3 regions of the Enterococcus sp. AZ128 genome follow, and region 1 is predicted to be linked to each of the others. Evidence: riboswitches for the same ligand, from Rfam matches in the RefSeq annotation. Region 1 holds a riboswitch; each other region holds the start of a gene.
The links. A riboswitch is a leader RNA that binds a small molecule or an ion and turns the genes downstream of it on or off. The one in region 1 is predicted to bind thiamine pyrophosphate.

Region 1 (5,739 bases):
ACTAGCGTTACAAAATCCGATTGTTCCATCGCTTTGACCAGAACCTGCTCTGCAGGAAAATCTACAATACCAAAATGTTCTTTCCCTCCGTTTTGCAGCTCCATGACCAATTGTTGCAATAACTCCCAATCAACAGAAACTTTTTTGTTGCCGCTTTTTAAAGGGGTTAAATTGATGAACACGTCCACTCGACCACGTTGAATCTTCTCTTTCGCAATCTTGCGAATCAACGCTTCAAAAGGATTCAATTCTTTCGGCATTCGGATCTGCAAGTCTAAAAAACGATTATTGACGCTTTTTAACTCGATATTCAGTTCATACGTCTCACTCGCTTGAAACGCCTGACCATAGCCTGTCATACTTTTCATTTGGTTTGTTCCCTTCTTTTGAAAAAATCACTCACTACATATTCTTCAATGTTTCTTTCAACACAGCAAATTCTTCATTGCTCAAAGTAACGCCTTTGCCCATTTTTTCATGCTCTGGTGCCCAGTCTCGCAAATCAAACTTCGGTGGCCGTTCATTCCAGCTGACTAAGTTCAATTCCTTGCGCCAGCCTTTCGGATTTTCTGATAAGACGGCGATTTCTTCTACGATTTCATAATTAAATTCTGCCATTGCAGTTCCTCCTAATTGCTACTAGAATCTATTTTAGTACTCCTTACGTATATATCTAAAAAAAAGTGCCAACAGGGTCGGGATTGGCCAACGACGATAAATAGTCTCCAAGGACCCTTCCAGCTGATAAATTTGTAACACCTGATAATAATCTGAAAAAACATTATGATTCTCAATGAAATCCTCAATTTGTTCTTGAACCGAAAAATTTGCGTTTAATTTGATCGGCATTTCAAACTGTTTTAAGATCGTTTCAACAAACTCTTCTGGCGTAAAAATCCCCACTGGTGAGACTTTCACCCAGTAAGCAAAAAACTCTAAGAACGCTAAACTCATCCTCTCTATTGGCACACTTTGACGAAAAAATTTTTGCAGTTCTGGATAAAGAGATGTCATATCAACTATGAGTTTGCTTTTAAGGTAACGGAAAAAGTCTTTGGTTATAGCTTCAAAGTCAGCATGACAGCTGAAAAAGTAACGATAACCCTGCAATTCTCCTAATGCTCGTTTAGTCTCTAAATAGCCCAGATCGATATTTTCAGATGAGCGAGCGCTTTGGAATAGCAATAAATCCCCTAAACTCCAAGGACTCGCTAATACTAACTCAGAGATTTCGTCTGGTAATCGATACTTTTTATCCAATCCAGGACCATGGACGTCCACTACAATCAATTCAGTTATTCCCGTGCGTAGGGCAATATCCACAGGTAAATTATTCCGATACCCGCCATCGACATAAAGCTCGTTCTTGATTTTCGCCATCGCCATCATAGGAAAGAAAGCCGATGATGCCAGCAACCAGTCAATAATCTCATCTTCTGGACATTTATGAATCGGCACCACAATTTCTTGGAAGGCCGGAACCTTTGTCGTAACAACATAAAAAGGACAACCAGAATGAATTTTTTGCGCTTCCAGTCGCTCTTCCAACAATCGTCTGAGAGGCTCAGAAGAAATTCCCCTCTGCTGCAAAGACGTTCGAAGAAAAGTTCGAAGCTGATCAACTTGTGCTGAAAAATCCAGCACCTCAACTTCTTTGAACGTAATATCTAAAACTTTATTTGTCTCAATTTCTTCCCACAATGCCAACGCCTGATCGTAATCACCTTGTGCGATCAGGGCACCATTCAAGCCGCCGACCGAAGTTCCAGTAATGACTTCAAATTGAATATTTTTTTCCAGCAAAGCTTTCCAAACGCCAATTTGATATGCCCCGCGAGCACCACCGCCTCCCAGAACCAATCCGGTATGATAGATCAACTCTTTTTGCCAGACACCATCTAGCAATTGGTATCCTTGCGAAGTTAACCATTGCTGCAAAATCAAATTGGCTTCGAGCTTGAAGTACAGTGCTCGCTTAAATGTTTGTCTGGCTGCATTTTCTAATAATAAAAAGGCTGTCCGCCAGCCAAGATCCGTTGAGATCAATATATTATTGATCTGCCATGTATCGTCTTCATCAATTTTATCTACCAGCAGCCATTGTGAATTTCGTTGGATCCAATAACCGTGTCCTCTTTTGACGGACGCTAAAAATTCCGAACGCGCTTGACCATGAGAATCATAAAATGGAAAAAGCAAATGTGACTGTTGAAATTTATCCCAAGCGGCTAACAAATCGGATTTATAAATTCGTTTTAGCTCCATCGCTTCCTCCCATTTTTATTACGTAATAACTTCAGCATGTTTGTTTCAGTATAGCAGAAATTTCCCGACAACAAAAAACTTCAAGGCAGGCCTTGAAGTTTTTTGAATAAAAATCGCTTTAGTATGTTCGCTGTTCCATTTCAAAGGCTTTGCGCATCGGATCAGTGGCATTATTGACCGAGGTCATAGCTACAAGATCGCCTTGAACGATGATCCGTGTCACACCTTCGATTTCACCACAAGTTATCAATGTAAGCTGTTGTTTATCTGGTTGAACATCCAAATATTTTACTTCCGTCGGCTGCACACGAACTTTAAGCGTCGTTTTGTAGGTGTAAATATTGTGCAAATCTGTTAAATAGATCAGATCGCCTTCCTTTACGCTTTCAAGCGGCGTAAACAAAAGTCCTGGACGGTCTGCACGATGACTCGCTAACGCATAGTTGCCTTCACCCATCTTCTGGTCCGGTGATAATGTCCCAGCACCATACAGAAGCACTTCATTAGACAAACCTTTGAAGATTGGTAAATTGATCTCGACAGAAGGAATCGCTATTCCACCGATAACAGGTAATCGTTTATTGTTTAATTGTGCTTGCAACACCGCTTCAGTACTTGCCGGCTGCACCGCGTCAAAATCAAACGAGGCCTCTTTTTGCATATTTTTATCGATCTCGGTTTTATCCATCTTCGCTACGGCGTAACGCTCACCGTTATATTGCATCAAAAAGTATTTGATTTGATTGTTGAAAATCAAAGCTAACCCTACTAACAGTAGTAAGAAAAGAAAAATATTTATCAGCCAATTTCTTTTTTTCTTCATCTCGATCCTCCCACATTCTCCAGCTAATCATATCATACTCCATTCAATTCTGTGATACTACTTTCACTTACTAGAGAAAAAATTAAAAAAAGAAAAAAATACATTAGAGTATTGTTATTTATTAAAATGATTTTAATTGTTAAAAAGGCGCTTCAATGTTGCAAGTTTTAAGGGATTTGTAATCTAATTTTAAAATAAAAGATACGAGCTTTTTTTTTATTATTGGGTTAAAATGATTGTGACGACTATTAGAAAGGGTGAACATTTGTGCCAGATACGATATTTGCATATATTGATTCCACAAGTAATGCTGTGCTATCAAAAGGTTTTTCACCCAACGATTTTGTCGACGGTATCGTCCATCAGCCTAAACATTTGTTATTGCTAGACCCTGTAGCAGAAGCTGGTGAATACGAGCCACACACAGGTTTGAAAATCGTTAATAGTCCGGAACAAGTCCAACAATTCTTCGGCAACAAAGTTTTTACTCATTCAAAAGGAACCAAGTGGATCGATTTTAATGATCTGGCGATGTTGAAAGAGCTGACGCCATTAGAAATCTCAGAATTGCTATATTTTGGGCACATGCGGACACATCTGCATTCACCCTTTTTTTATAAGTTGCAAAATAATTTTGTTTATTTCAATTTAGGCAACGAAACTATGCGTGTCTATTACCGCTATTTAGACGAATTTTACCGAATCCTTGCAAGCAAACTAACACGGATCGTATTGGAGAAAGTCAATGATCGCCGCTCATTTTTCCGCAAGGGGTCTTCTGTCGCTCCATTAGATGGGGAACTGTTGAAGGAATTATATCCAATCTTACAAGAGGGCGCCATTTTCTGCCTCGACATGTCTGAATTGAAAAATAAAATTTACCATATCCCAATCTTTTTATCTGATGAAAAGGGTTGGCGTCGCAGTCCGAAGAATTACAAAAAGGAACAGCAGATCGCAGAGATTACCTATGATACGTCCAAGCAAGTATGGTCACTGGACGTTCAAAATGATGACCCTGTCTTCTCATTCCGCTAATAATAAAAAGCAGTTGTCCTGAAAAACGGACAACTGCTTTTTATTATTGTTGTTGGCTTTGTTTTCGAACCAAATTGCCATCTTTAGGCAGATATAATTGCGGTGCCTTTTCTGCAACTAAAACCGCAACAATCGCAGTTACGACTGCTGTCGCTAATCCGCTGATGCCATTCATAACAAGCGAGAATATCCACGGATTCATCCCCCACAACGCATAGCTGCCCCAGAAAACAACCCCTGCAATAAAATGCCAGAAGAATCTTGCTCCTGTACCAACAAAAGTACCTAGAATAATATTCTTTCGAACATTCCACATATCTTGATCAGCTAAACTTTGTTGAACCTTCTTTGCGTATAATCCAGCAAAACCGGCAAACGTAAAAGCGATCGGATACTCTATCAACACTTGAACAACACTCAGATAAACTACCTGGCTTGCTGGAAAATGCAAGATTCCCCAAATAAATGCCGACATTATTGCTGGTTTCAATCCTCTGCGTAAAGCAAATAGCGTCATCGGAATCATTCCCAACGAAATCGTAAAGCTGCTGCCAATAGTCGTTGGTATGAAAGTTAATACCAGCGCCAAAGCCGCCACCACTGTGCCTTCCACTAAAATTCTTGTCTTATACATAAAAAAACTCCTCCTTTTGAACATACAGTCCACAAAGGAGAAGTAACAATCATTACTTCATCACAATTCCTACGCTCGAATAACCGAAACAGGTACTAGGGTTTAGAGTCATCTCAATCTCAGCCCGAAGGCTCCCCTTTGCGACAGTATTATTCTATTTTTTAGTACCCCCAGAGTATAACAGATGTCTGTTCACTCGTAAAGGTATGAAATACTTTTAACGCGAAATGCTTTCTTGATCTCCGCTTGGTGACAAAGTTGTTACTTTTTTGATCCGATCAATCGTCAGCATCATCAATTGATTATCTTGGGTTCGAATAACGATGGATTCATTCGTCACTACTTTAGGCAACCAGCCTGAGATCGTTTGAAATTTTTCTTCGTCTTTTTCGTCTTGAACTTGAATGACTACTAAACTATTTTGCAGAGCTGCCATCTTCAGTTTGAGAAAAATGTTCTCGTTGGCTTGCTCTTGGGCTCGTTTTTCAGCAGAATCATTCAAAAAATCCGAGATGAAACGGTACGACGAATTCGAAAACAGCTTGATTAAATTCTTTTTAGGCTTCTCGTTTTTAGTCATTCAGCTTCCTCCTATCAAGAGCATGGTTATGTAGTATGATTTTACTTAAATTTTGAGGAAAAAACAAGGAATCTAGTCCAATTCAAAAAAAGTTAACCATTCGTTTAAACCTTTTTGAATTAAATCATAGGTTTCTTCAAAATTTCCTGTATACCATGGGTCAGGAATATTTTCACCGGCAGACCCAGACACTCGATCCAAATATAAATATATTTTGTCTTCTGTGCCTTCCGGTGCCATTGACTCTAGATCATAAACATTTTCTTGATCCATCCCAATGATGTAGTCAGCGGTATAAAAATCAGCAGCGGTCACTTGACGCGCCTGCATCCCTTTAGCAGAGATATGGTGCTGTGCTAATATTTTCTGCGTACCCTGATGGGGCGGATTCCCAACTTC
Region 2 (5,739 bases), 310 kb from region 1:
GCGATGCGTCCTAGTGATCTGAAACGCGGCATCACCGGCATCAGTCAAAAAATGCTGACACAGCAGCTGCGTGAATTAGAAGAGGACAATATCATCGATCGCAAGGTCTATCAGCAAGTCCCGCCCAAAGTAGAATATTCATTAAGCGACTACGGCCGCAGTCTTTCAAATATTTTAGATAACCTGTGCAGCTGGGGTGAACAGCATGTCGCACATCTGCAAGAACAGGGACAGGCTATTTGTTTGAAGGCAAATTAAAGGAGCTATGACAAGAATCTTGTCATAGCTCCTTTTCCGAACAAACGGTATGCCTGAAGTAGCTTCTGTTACAACCTCTTCTATTTGATCACGATACCATCCAGCATCTTAGCCCAATGATTCGTCGGCCCATGACCATGCCCAACAAAAATCGGCTGGCTGATAGCTGCTTGAATAAATTTCTTCCCCATAATGATCGCTTCTTTTAATTCGGTTCCTTTAGCCAACTCGGCAGCGATACAAGCAGAGAAGGTATCGCCCGTGCCATGGGTATTAGCTGTAGCTACTCTCGGAGCACTCATCCAGAAGTTTTCTCCTGATGCCAGCAAAACAAAATCAGCTGCGTCTTTGTTTTCACTATGACCGCCTTTTACGACTACATTTTGTGCACCGAAAGCTTGCAGTTTCTTGGCCGCATCAACCATCTCCTGATCTGTAACGATCCGCTGCCCGATGATTACTTCTGCTTCCGGCAAATTAGGCGTTACGATCGCAGCTAACGGCAATAGCTTCTGATTGATCGTTTTCACCGCATCACTTTGCAGTAAGTGGTGTCCGCCTTTAGCCACCATCACTGGATCAACGACCAATGGGCCAAAGTCGACCTGCTTCAATTTCTTTACAACGGTCTCCACTCGTTCCACATCAGCTAACATTCCTGTTTTTGCAGCTCCGATCGCAAAATCAGCTGCCAGGGAATCAAACTGTTCTTCAATAAATGTGCTAGGGATCGCCATGCTGTTCTGCACACCATACGTATTTTGAGCAGTAAGTGCCACGATGATGCTCATGCCAAAGGCTTCTCGAGCTTGAAATGTTTTAAGATCTGCTTGAATGCCTGCGCCGCCGCCAGAGTCAGAACCAGCGATCGTTACGACCTGAGGTGTTTGATTAATCATTTCCTATGCCTCCAAATTCATATTAAGGGATTTTCAAAGATAAATTTCCCATTCGTATTCCGTTAAGGTACTGAATTACACGAATACTTCAGTAATTTTTTCTTTTAAACGGCGGACTTTCTCACCTACAGCCTGCGCCCGCATGATCTCACTGACGATCGAGACACCCGCGATGCCGGTTCCACGAAGATCAGTCAAATTTTCTTCTTTGATTCCGCCGATTGCCACACTTGGGATAGTCACCGCATCATTAATAGCCTTTAACGTTTCTTTGGTCGTCAGCGGAGTATCTTTGGTTTTCGTAGGGAACATCGCGCCAATCCCTAAATAATCTGCTCCCGCTTTTTCGGCTGCTACCCCACGTTCAACTGTTTTCGCCGAAACGCCTAAGATTTTTTCTGGCCCAATCAACGAGCGAACGACCGCCACCGGCAGCTCATCATCGCCGATGTGTACTCCTGCCGCATCGACAGCTAAACAAATATCTACTCGATCATTGATGATCAGAGGAATCTGATACTGATCTGTGAGGGCTTTGACTTTTAAAGCAAGCTCATAAAATTTCCCAGTCACTAATTCCTTTTCACGTAATTGAACTAGAGTTACGCCATTTTTACAGGCCTCTTCGATCACCGCTAAAAATTCTTCGTCGCTAAAATCATAACGTCCTGTTACTAAATACAAAGTTAAATCCACTGCTTTTCCCATCCTTTCACTTCAGTCCACCAGTCTTTTTCCATTAAGATCGAAAGTTGATTCAATGTTTCTTGGCGAAAAGCGGCTAAACCGATCGCATCTCCGGCTTGCTCTCCACAAAGATTAAAATAGCTGACCGCGGCAACAACCGCCTCCGCTGTTTTTACTCCACATCCTAATAAAGCAGCAATCATCGCGCCGACAATATCACCTGTACCAGTGAATCGATCCAACGCCGGCACTCCGTTAGCTAAGCGGCGAATACATTTTTGATCGACCACAATGTCTTGGCTGCCGGTCGCTAAAAAAGTCGTTTTGGGGTAGCGTTTGACTATTTGCTGCAGTGCTGCGGATAATTCTTCGAGTGCTGCTTCACCTTGATCCAGCTCACTGCCGTCTACTCCACGAGCATGGCTTGGCAAGCCGCAAAAATTACGCAGTTCGGAAATATTGCCTTTCACCACAGTAGGGTTTTCCGCAATCAACAAACGCCCGACCTGATCACGAGTCTGACTGACACCATAGCCCACCAGATCGACAACACTCGGTTTTTGTCCCCTATTCGCCAGCTTAGCCGCAGCAATCAGACTCGCTTCCCGCTCCTCTGATAAATGACCGATATTCAGCAATAAACTGTCCGTTTGTTGAAACAACTCATTGAACTCTCTTGGATCAGAGGCCATGATGGGCTTAGCACCGATATACAGCAAGGCATTCGCCACCGTTTCACAGGTGACCTCGTTAGTTATACAATGAACCAACGGCGCATCTGCCAATGGAAATACGTTTGAAACCTTCGTTTTGATCATCCAAACATCCTCTCACTCAAAAATAAGCGCTGCCAACGTTTGAAAATCGTTGTTTCCTGCAGCTTCACCAATACGACGAACGCGATCGCCGAACCGATCAGCGTCGCACCGACAAAACGCGGCGTATAAATAAACCAATACAAATCACTTTGACTGCCAGTAAACCACACCATCACCGGATAGGATAATAATGAACCCAAAATACCTGTTCCAAATACTTCCCCCAGCATCGACCAAATTAGTTTCCCGCCTAATCGATAAAACAATCCTGCAAAAAAGGCGCCAAATATTGCACCCGTCAACGCTAACGGCGGAATCCCCAACATCGTCATTCGAATCAATGCACAGACAAAAGCCATGAGTGTTCCATAGACCGGACCCAACAACACTCCGGCCACAATATTCATGACACTAGACATTGGCGCCATCCCCTCGATCCGCATCAATGGTGATAAGACAACATCCAACGCGATCATTAAAGCCAGCAGTGTCAATTTATGGATTTTATTTTTCTCCACGTTAATCCTCCTTTCCATGAGAAACAACGAGATCAAGATACCTAAGAAAAACAGAAAAACCCAACCAAAATAAAATGGTCGGGTACAATCAGTCGTTAGCTACATTTCCCTGCGTCAGTTTTAACTGCATCAGGTTCCATGGGTATAATCTCAGCCATAAAGCACCCCAAATGTTTCTCTTCAATTGATTGGAGTATAACATACTTTTTTTATTCCAACTAGCTTATACTTAGGAAAGACTTGTCGAAGCCCTTCAGCTTTTTGCCGATAAAGCGGGTTCGATCAAGAAAAACAAGGAGGACACGCTCATGTCAAAACCAGATTTTTCTGCAATCCATCACGTCGCGATTATTGTCTCTGATTACCAAAAGGCGCGCCAGTTTTATGTCGATGTGCTGGGTTTACCGATCATCCGTGAGAATTACCGCCCAGAGCGCCAAGATTATAAATTGGATTTGCAGCTGAACGACGCGGAGTTAGAAATCTTCGCCCCGCAAAATCCGCCAAAACGCCCCAGCTTTCCAGAAGCTGCGGGATTACGCCACTTAGCGTTTAAAACGAATGATATCGAAGCTGCTGTTGCTTATTTAAGCAGTCACAGTATTGAATGTGAACCGTTGCGGACCGATGACTTTACTGGTGAAAAGATGACCTTTTTCTTCGATCCAGACGGCTTGCCGCTGGAGCTGCATGAATAGATAAACGACGAAAAGGAGCTGTGACAAAAATCTCGTCACAACTCCTTCTTTCGATTATTCAGTGAACCCGAAACAGCGTTATTGGAAATAGGCCGAAATTTTCTGTCACACCTCGTTAGTTTATCCGATTTTCCGCAATAGATAGAATCGGTTAACTACAAGCCCACCCAAAACGATGAGTACCAAATAAACCCACCAATTTGCTGTGTCCAATTTAATTCCTGTAACGACAACCGACTCAATGTAGCCGGCATTAAGAATTGGTTTCATTTCATTTTGAATATCAATCGTTAATGGATCGGAGAAACCGTCTTGATTTACATGACTGTTAAGCTCCGTGGTTCCCTTTTTAGTAAAGCCGTATTTCCCATATTCGCCATCTACTTTTTTTACAGAGATTTTATAGGAGGCTTTATCTCCTACCGCAAAATAATACTTCCCATCTTGATTCGTAAACGTTGTTTCAATAGCAACGTATTCTTGCGTGACTTCATCTTTCTTATACAACGTCACTTCTCGATTTTCTAATTCTTCCTTCAAGTCATAAAAATTATTTTTATTTTTATCAAGAAAGACCGTTCCCGAAAGTGTCGTCGGCGGTCCCCAAATTGCGTAAAGGTATTTATCACCGTCCATCGTAATCGTATCTGTGCCGCCAGTACTATATCGTTTCCCTTGCCCATCACTGCTTTCACACCAGTATAAAAAGACGTACTCAGGATTATCCAGCGGAGGCTGATAATTCAGATCTTCTTCCGAAAGAATCGGAACGACCACTGGCTCCGCGCCATCATGGTAGCGTTCCTCATAAAGATTCCCTACTCCGCCATTCGGGTCATAGACGATCTTTACTGAATCTGGAAAATAATTGACCTGATAATCATTCAGATAGTCTTTATCAAAATTCAGTGTTCCATTTACTTCAGGCAAAGGCTGCTTTGCCTGAGAACGATTGTCCTCACTAACAACTCCCGGGCTGATAATCGTAATGTTCTTATAATGTGCAGCCGCATCCACGGGTGATGCGTAATAATAATCTTCGGTAAAAATCCCGCCGCCGCTTCTATCTGCCACATTCAATGAGATTGTTCCGTTGGAGACGTGTAGTTTTGCAGATGCTTGAAGATACAAACCTGCTCCGTTGTTGACCGCCGTATTTTTTGTAATGGTTCCGCCGGTCATAATAAATTGAGCATGAGCACTGGCGAAGACGCCGCCGCCATTACGGGCTGGATTATTTTCGATAGACCCATTTTCCATCGTAAATGTGGTGTCTGCGTTATCGACGTTGACACCGCCGCCGAAGTGAGTCGTTTTATTCTCCGCTATCTTACTAGCAGCACCGGTCATTCTGATTGTACTCCCGCTATTCGCAGACACCCCGCCACCATAAGGCGCAGTATTCTTACTAACACTGCTCTGAGTAATCGTCAGTTTTCCATGATCCTCCAAACGAATCCCGCCGCCATTGATAGCTGCCTTGTTTTCTTCAACAGCACTGTCGATAAGCTCTCCTTCAGCAGAGACCTTGAGAAAGATCCCGCCGCCATGAGCTAGTACTGCGGTATTATCACGGACAGATACATTCGTTAAAGTGAATTTGGCCTGAGCTGTCGCAAACAGCCCGCCGCCGCTGCTTTCTCCAGTATTTCCTGCTACTTCTCCGCCAGTCATGGTAAACACAGTGTTAGGCAAATCAATATTTATTCCGCCGCCGTCGCCGCCTTTATTGTCTTCTTCTGTGCCTCCTTCGGCAGTTTCATCGGAAATATGTAGCGCGGTATTGCCGACAACATTTGTATCAGTCATCGCGACTTTACTTCCGCTGTTAACAGAAAGTCCGCCACCATATCTCGCCGTA
Region 3 (5,739 bases), on a different contig from region 1:
TTCGTGTTTTATATGATAAATCATCGCTCCTTCAGCGCGGGCTAACTGGCTGTTGGTTTCATTGATCGGATAGACAAAGCGATCATCAAAGGTCTGATCACAATACAAGCATTGAAAAAGGAACGCTCCTTCTTTTGAATAGCCTTTTTTTATTTCATTGACGGTTAATTCACTCTTCATAAGATCTCCTCCTAATTAAATGCTAACATATTATATTTTTGTTTGCAAATTAGATTGCGATGTGTGTTTAGGTTTTGTTGGGATAAGTGCTTGACCTTCACGTAACGTCAACGATTATGATAAGAGTAAGGAGGTCATCATAATGAATGAGTTTAACGTAAAGGTAATTGATTCGCTGTCCTATTATGAAGCGCATCTGCTGGATCAAAAAGATGAAAATACCTTTCGCTATGAGATCATGCAACCATTTGAGGAAATGTGGCGATATCTAAGTGTACCGCTTATGCCAAAAACTCCCGGAGGCTATGATGTGTTAATGGCATCAGAGATGATGGGAATCTGGACCCCGCGAAAAAGCAGCGAGCTGATTGAAACTAAGGTAGAACCTTTAAAAGACACGAATATTTTCGGGGAATGTCGTCAAGTTATAGAGGAAAGTGCACAGCTTTTCACTGACATTGGCTATCAAATACCGGTCGAAGAGTTTAATGTAAATATCTTGCTTGGTGATCCGGAAAACAGTGTCTTGATGGCAAGTGAAGGGTATAGCGGATTTGGCGGGATACCTGGGTATATTCTATTAATCGTTGTACCAAATGAGTTCAATCGCACGCGTTTAAAATCTGCTTTGGCCCATGAGTTTAATCATAATATTCGTTTTACGTATGAGCCTTTTAATCATGGAGATGTAAGTGTCGAAGATTATTTAGTGATCGAAGGCTTAGCGGAAGTTTTTGCCGAAACACTTTATGGCATCGAACATCGTGGTCCTTGGGTACAAGAATACGATCAGGAAGAGTTGGACCATACAATCGAGGTAATGAAGGATGGACGCGATGCTCGTGGCTTTGATCAGGTTTCTGCTTATATGTACGGGGATGAGGTCGCCCGTGAGCAAGGGTATCAACCCGTGGGACTCTCAAGAAACGCTGGCTACACGGTTGGCTATCAGCTTGTAAAGGATTATCTAAAAAATGCCGGAAAGACAATAGCTGAAGCGACTTTGACACCAAGTCGAATTCTTGTTCAGGAATCAAGAATTTTTGATTAAAAGCTAGAAGATTTAAATGGTAATCGTTTTTCTAAAAAGAGTATGCTATACTTTTAGTAATTGAATGACACTAGGGGTGCTTTTGAAGCTGAGATTATACCCATTGAACCTGAAACAGTTAGGACTGGCGCAGGGAATGTGTGATGTTTAGAATTTTGCACCCGACCGTTTTTTTGCGGTCGGGTTTTCTTCTGTCTGCGAGTTTTAAGCATCGAGCCTCCTTTTCATTCTTATGAGAATAAAGGAGGTTTTTTATGTTGTGATTCGGTGTTATTGAATGATTAGTATCAAGCAGGAGTATAAAAAATGAAGAACAAAGGAGAAAAAAAGAATGACTTTTACAACAATTGCCCGTCAAGAAGCAGCCTCTTTTTGGGAGGGTAGTTTTGAGCATCCGTTTATCACAACGTTGGCAGCTGGAAATCTAGACTCAGAAATTTTTCGTTATTACTTACTTCAGGATCGTTATTACCTTGAACACTTTTGCAAACTCTATAATCTAATCGCAGAACAAACAAATGATCGAAAGGTTCAAGAGCAATTACAAGAAAATGCGGAAAATCTTAGGCTAGGTGAAATGGCGATTCGCGAGGAGTTCTTTTCAGAATTAAAGATCTCTGATCGTGAGATTCTTAATACGCCGATTGCTCCCACAGCGTATCATTATGTTTCTCATATGTATCGACAGCTGATTGACGGCACGCCAAACACGGCCTTTGCGGGAATGCTGCCCTGTGCTTGGCTTTATCAAGAAATCGGTGTTCGTTTGATTGAGGCGGGCTCTCCCAATCCTTTGTATCAGCGCTGGATCGAAACGTATGCTGGTGAAGCCGCTGTGGAAGGTATTAAGAAGGAATGCGCGCTTTTAGATCGTTTATACCAAGAAAGTCCAAGACAAGAGCAGCAACAAATGATCGAATCCTTCGTGATCAGCAGTAAAATGGAATATGACTTTTGGGAAATGGCTGTTACTTTAGAAAAATGGTGATTTATATGAGATCGTTCGGAAGTGGACGGTCTTTTTTTGACCCTATAAGGAAAGTATAAAATTTTCACATGAATAAATCGCTATACAGTAGATTTATCCATGTCCGGCTTCACGGACTAGCTTTTCTACGCAAGCTACGCATACAGTTACTGCTAAATTCCATTAAACAGAACTAGCATATCGGCAATAAGCAAAAATATTTCGAAATTTGAGAAGCACCGAGGAGGTACCAATCAACATCAGTTCTCTTCGATCCCTGTGTTTCTTGGCAATTTAGAAATATTTTGGTCTTATTGCTGAGACACAGCGACTGCTTGCAGAGCTGATGTGGAACAGTACCTACCTGGTGCTCAAAAGCTGAGCGAGTTCGCGAAGCCTTTCTTAGGAAACAATTGACAACGGGTGTGGTTTATCTGTAAAATGCAAGTTAACACTTGCATTATTAGGAGGTATGTAAAATGATTTCGGGAGCTGAGTTGGTTGTTAAGGCATTAATCGATGAAAAGGTTGAGGTTTGTTTTGCTTATCCAGGAGGACAGGCGATTGATTTGTTTGACGCGCTTTATCAGAGAGAAGAGTTTCGTGTTATTTTACCGAGACATGAACAAGGATTGATTCATGCTGCAGATGGTTATGCGCGATCAACTAGAAAAGTGGGTGTTTGTATGGTCACTAGTGGACCGGGAGCGACAAATTTGGTAACAGGAATCGCTACTGCGGGTTACGATTCCTCGCCCTTAGTTTGTATAACGGGACAGGTTTCGACTCATCTGATTGGAAAGGACGCTTTTCAAGAAGTTGACATGGTGGGAATCTGTCGTTCAATTGCAAAATATGCTGTAACAGTCAGGAAACGAGAGAATTTAGGAAGGATTTTGAAAAAGGCATTTGTTATCGCGCAATCTGGTAAACCAGGAGTAGTGGTGGTTGATATTCCGAAAAATATTCAACAGGAGCTTGGTTCAGGAACCTATCCTACAGAAGTAACAATACGTGGTGGTCAGAAAAAACAAACTGTATCAGTAGAAAAATTGGAGACGGTCGCTGAACTGCTCAAGGAAGCTAAAAAACCTGTCTTACTGCTTGGAGGCGGCGTTCATCGTGGAAAAGCGTATAAAGAAATAGCGGACTTTATTGAAAACTACAATCTGCCAGTTATTAGTACGATCATGGGAAAAGGGGCTTTGCCTAGTAATCATCCAAATTATATTGGTAACGTAGGAATTCACGGTAGTTACGCGGCGAATCAGGCGCTTATAACCAGCGATGTTCTTTTCGCGTTGGGGACGCGCTTAAACGATCGCGTGACCGGAAATGCCAAAACATTTTGTCCTTCTACAAAGCTGATTCACCTAGATATTGATCCGGCAATCATTGATAAGAATGTTGACGCGCAAATTGGATTAGTAGGAGATATCAAAGAGCTATTGCCAAAAATCACTAGCTTTCTTCACTCGACCAGTTATGAAGCGTGGCTGCAAGAAATCAAGAAAAAGGACGAATCTCTGCCTGTTCACATGAAAGAAGCAGGGCTAACTCCAGAAAAGATCATTAACAAGATTAATGAATATTTCTCAAATACGATTGTAGTAACAGATGTTGGACAGAACCAGCTATGGACAACCCAATTTCTTGAAGTCACAAAAGAAAGACAACTGCTGACTTCAGGCGGATTAGGAACAATGGGCTTTGGTTTTCCTGCATCAATTGGCGCAAAATTAGGAAATCCGGAAAAGGATGTCCTAACAATTACTGGTGATGGCGGTTTTCAGATGAACCTTCAGGAACTTGCAACAGTCATGTTAGAAAAAATTCCGATTATTATTTGTATTTTCAACAATGGGAGTCTCGGCAATGTTCGTCAATGGCAAGAAATGTTTTATGACAAACGCTATTCTTACACGAAGTTGAAGAAAGACAGTCTGTCCTATGTACCAGACTTCATTGCTTTAGCTCGTAGCTATGGAGCAGACGGTGTGAGGATCACTAAAGAAGAGGAGCTTGATAACGCCTTTATCCGTGCCAGAGAAGTGAAGGATCAGCCGTTTATTTTGGAGTTTATGCTTAAGACAGAGCAAAAAGTTCTGCCGATCGTTGCACCAGGTCAAGGTTTAAGGGAGATGATCATTTATGAAGACAACTAAACAGAAATGGTTAAGCGTCTACGTTGAGAATGAAGTAGGAGTATTGGCGAGAGTCTCTGGATTATTCTCCGGAAAATTGTATAATTTAAATAGCTTGACGGTTGGAGAAACAGAGTCGAAAGATATTTCGCGGATGACCATCAGCCTATTTAGCGATGAGCGAACCTTTAAACAAGTAAAACATCAGTTAAGTAATATGATCGAAGTGATTCAGGTTATTGATTACACTGATAGCCCAATTCATGCTAAAGAGCTGATGTACGTTAAGCTTCCTTATCATGAAAATATCGAAAATGAGCTAGATAACTTGGCTCAGATGAACAGATTTACTATTATTGATCAATCGCTCGATCAAGTATTGATTGAGTGCGTCAATAATGACGATCAAAATAACCAATTGCTTGACGATCTCCAACAATCCATTTCTAAAGATATTGAAGTGATTCGGGGAGGAAGTGTGGCGATCGCAAGTCTAACGAAGGAGTAAAGAAAATCTGTATGAAGCATACTCGAAGCAATATCATGGCTGCTACAAAAAAATTGATCGTTGAAAAAGGCTATAGTGACATGACAACAAAAGATGTCGCGAAAGAAGCGCGAGTAAACGAAGTGACGCTGTTTCGACAATTTGGCAGTAAAAAAGACTTACTACTGGCAACATTAAGAGAGGCCGAATGGATTCCTTCTGTGAATAAAGATATCTATGATCAATTTCAATGGGATCTAGCCAGTGACCTTCGTTTGATAATGGAAACGTACCTCCAGCAAGTAACGCCAGAGATTGTCCGTTTCTCATTGGGGCTTAGAGCACAAGAAATCTATCAAGAAACAATGCCTTATATCGAGAAAATCCCGACAGCCTATATTCAGACATTGGCAGATTATTTGATCGAGATGAAGTCAAAGAAGCAAGTCGAAATCCATGATCCGAAAAGAAGCGCAGAGACTATTTTCTCCAGTATGATAGGTTTCGCCTTCTTGCACGCCTATTCTAGTAGTGACCAGTATGAAAGTGAAGCGGAAATCTTCATTTCTCATGCGATTGATCAATTTATCAATGGATTCACTTGAGTAAGAAAAAAAACGCTTGAATACGCTGGCCAAATGTTTGGACAGCCTGTATTCAGGCGTTTTTTATTCGCTGAATTGTCAAATTAATTGCAACATTTCTTCTTGAAAGACTTCCCAACAATTTTTCCAGTTCAATGTTTTTTTAGGACGCATATTTATCTTGCGTAATGCTTCCTGTTTCTCCGTAGGGGGTACCTTTGAAAAATCAGTTCCCTTAGGGAAGAATTCTCTAAATAAACCATTCCCATTTTCGTTAGATCCGCGTTGCCATGGGGAGTATGGATCACAAAAATACATAGGTACGT

Region 2: linked by a shared signal. The riboswitch ahead of thiW (energy coupling factor transporter S component ThiW) and the one ahead of thiT (energy-coupled thiamine transporter ThiT) in region 1 are both predicted to bind thiamine pyrophosphate.
Region 3: linked by a shared signal. The riboswitch ahead of tenA (thiaminase II) and the one ahead of thiT (energy-coupled thiamine transporter ThiT) in region 1 are both predicted to bind thiamine pyrophosphate.

What each region holds. Positions count from the first base shown of each region.
Region 1 covers NZ_JBIORZ010000004.1:73,117-78,855, forward strand. Annotated here, with positions in the region: gene IGI38_RS21560 (YicC/YloC family endoribonuclease) at 1-368, opposite strand, end outside; gene IGI38_RS21565 (YdbC family protein) at 403-618, opposite strand; gene IGI38_RS21570 (patatin-like phospholipase family protein) at 652-2,265, opposite strand; gene IGI38_RS21575 (class A sortase) at 2,384-3,088, opposite strand; gene IGI38_RS21580 (hypothetical protein) at 3,356-4,126, shown strand; gene thiT (energy-coupled thiamine transporter ThiT) at 4,170-4,760, opposite strand; TPP riboswitch at 4,810-4,908, opposite strand; gene IGI38_RS21590 (hypothetical protein) at 4,978-5,340, opposite strand; gene IGI38_RS21595 (low molecular weight protein-tyrosine-phosphatase) at 5,413-5,739, opposite strand, start outside.
Region 2 covers NZ_JBIORZ010000004.1:384,771-390,509, forward strand. Annotated here, with positions in the region: gene IGI38_RS23090 (winged helix-turn-helix transcriptional regulator) at 1-258, shown strand, start outside; gene thiD (bifunctional hydroxymethylpyrimidine kinase/phosphomethylpyrimidine kinase) at 339-1,157, opposite strand; gene thiE (thiamine phosphate synthase) at 1,233-1,865, opposite strand; gene IGI38_RS23105 (hydroxyethylthiazole kinase) at 1,844-2,662, opposite strand; gene thiW (energy coupling factor transporter S component ThiW) at 2,659-3,198, opposite strand; TPP riboswitch at 3,270-3,359, opposite strand; gene gloA2 (SMU1112c/YaeR family gloxylase I-like metalloprotein) at 3,489-3,878, shown strand; gene IGI38_RS23120 (beta strand repeat-containing protein) at 3,999-5,739, opposite strand, start outside.
Region 3 covers NZ_JBIORZ010000001.1:1,560,790-1,566,528, reverse strand. Annotated here, with positions in the region: gene IGI38_RS07675 (DUF2087 domain-containing protein) at 1-180, opposite strand, end outside; gene IGI38_RS07670 (DUF2268 domain-containing protein) at 323-1,231, shown strand; TPP riboswitch at 1,294-1,385, shown strand; gene tenA (thiaminase II) at 1,563-2,219, shown strand; gene ilvB (biosynthetic-type acetolactate synthase large subunit) at 2,678-4,363, shown strand; gene ilvN (acetolactate synthase small subunit) at 4,350-4,850, shown strand; gene IGI38_RS07650 (TetR/AcrR family transcriptional regulator) at 4,862-5,434, shown strand; gene IGI38_RS07645 (IS30 family transposase) at 5,513-5,739, opposite strand, start outside.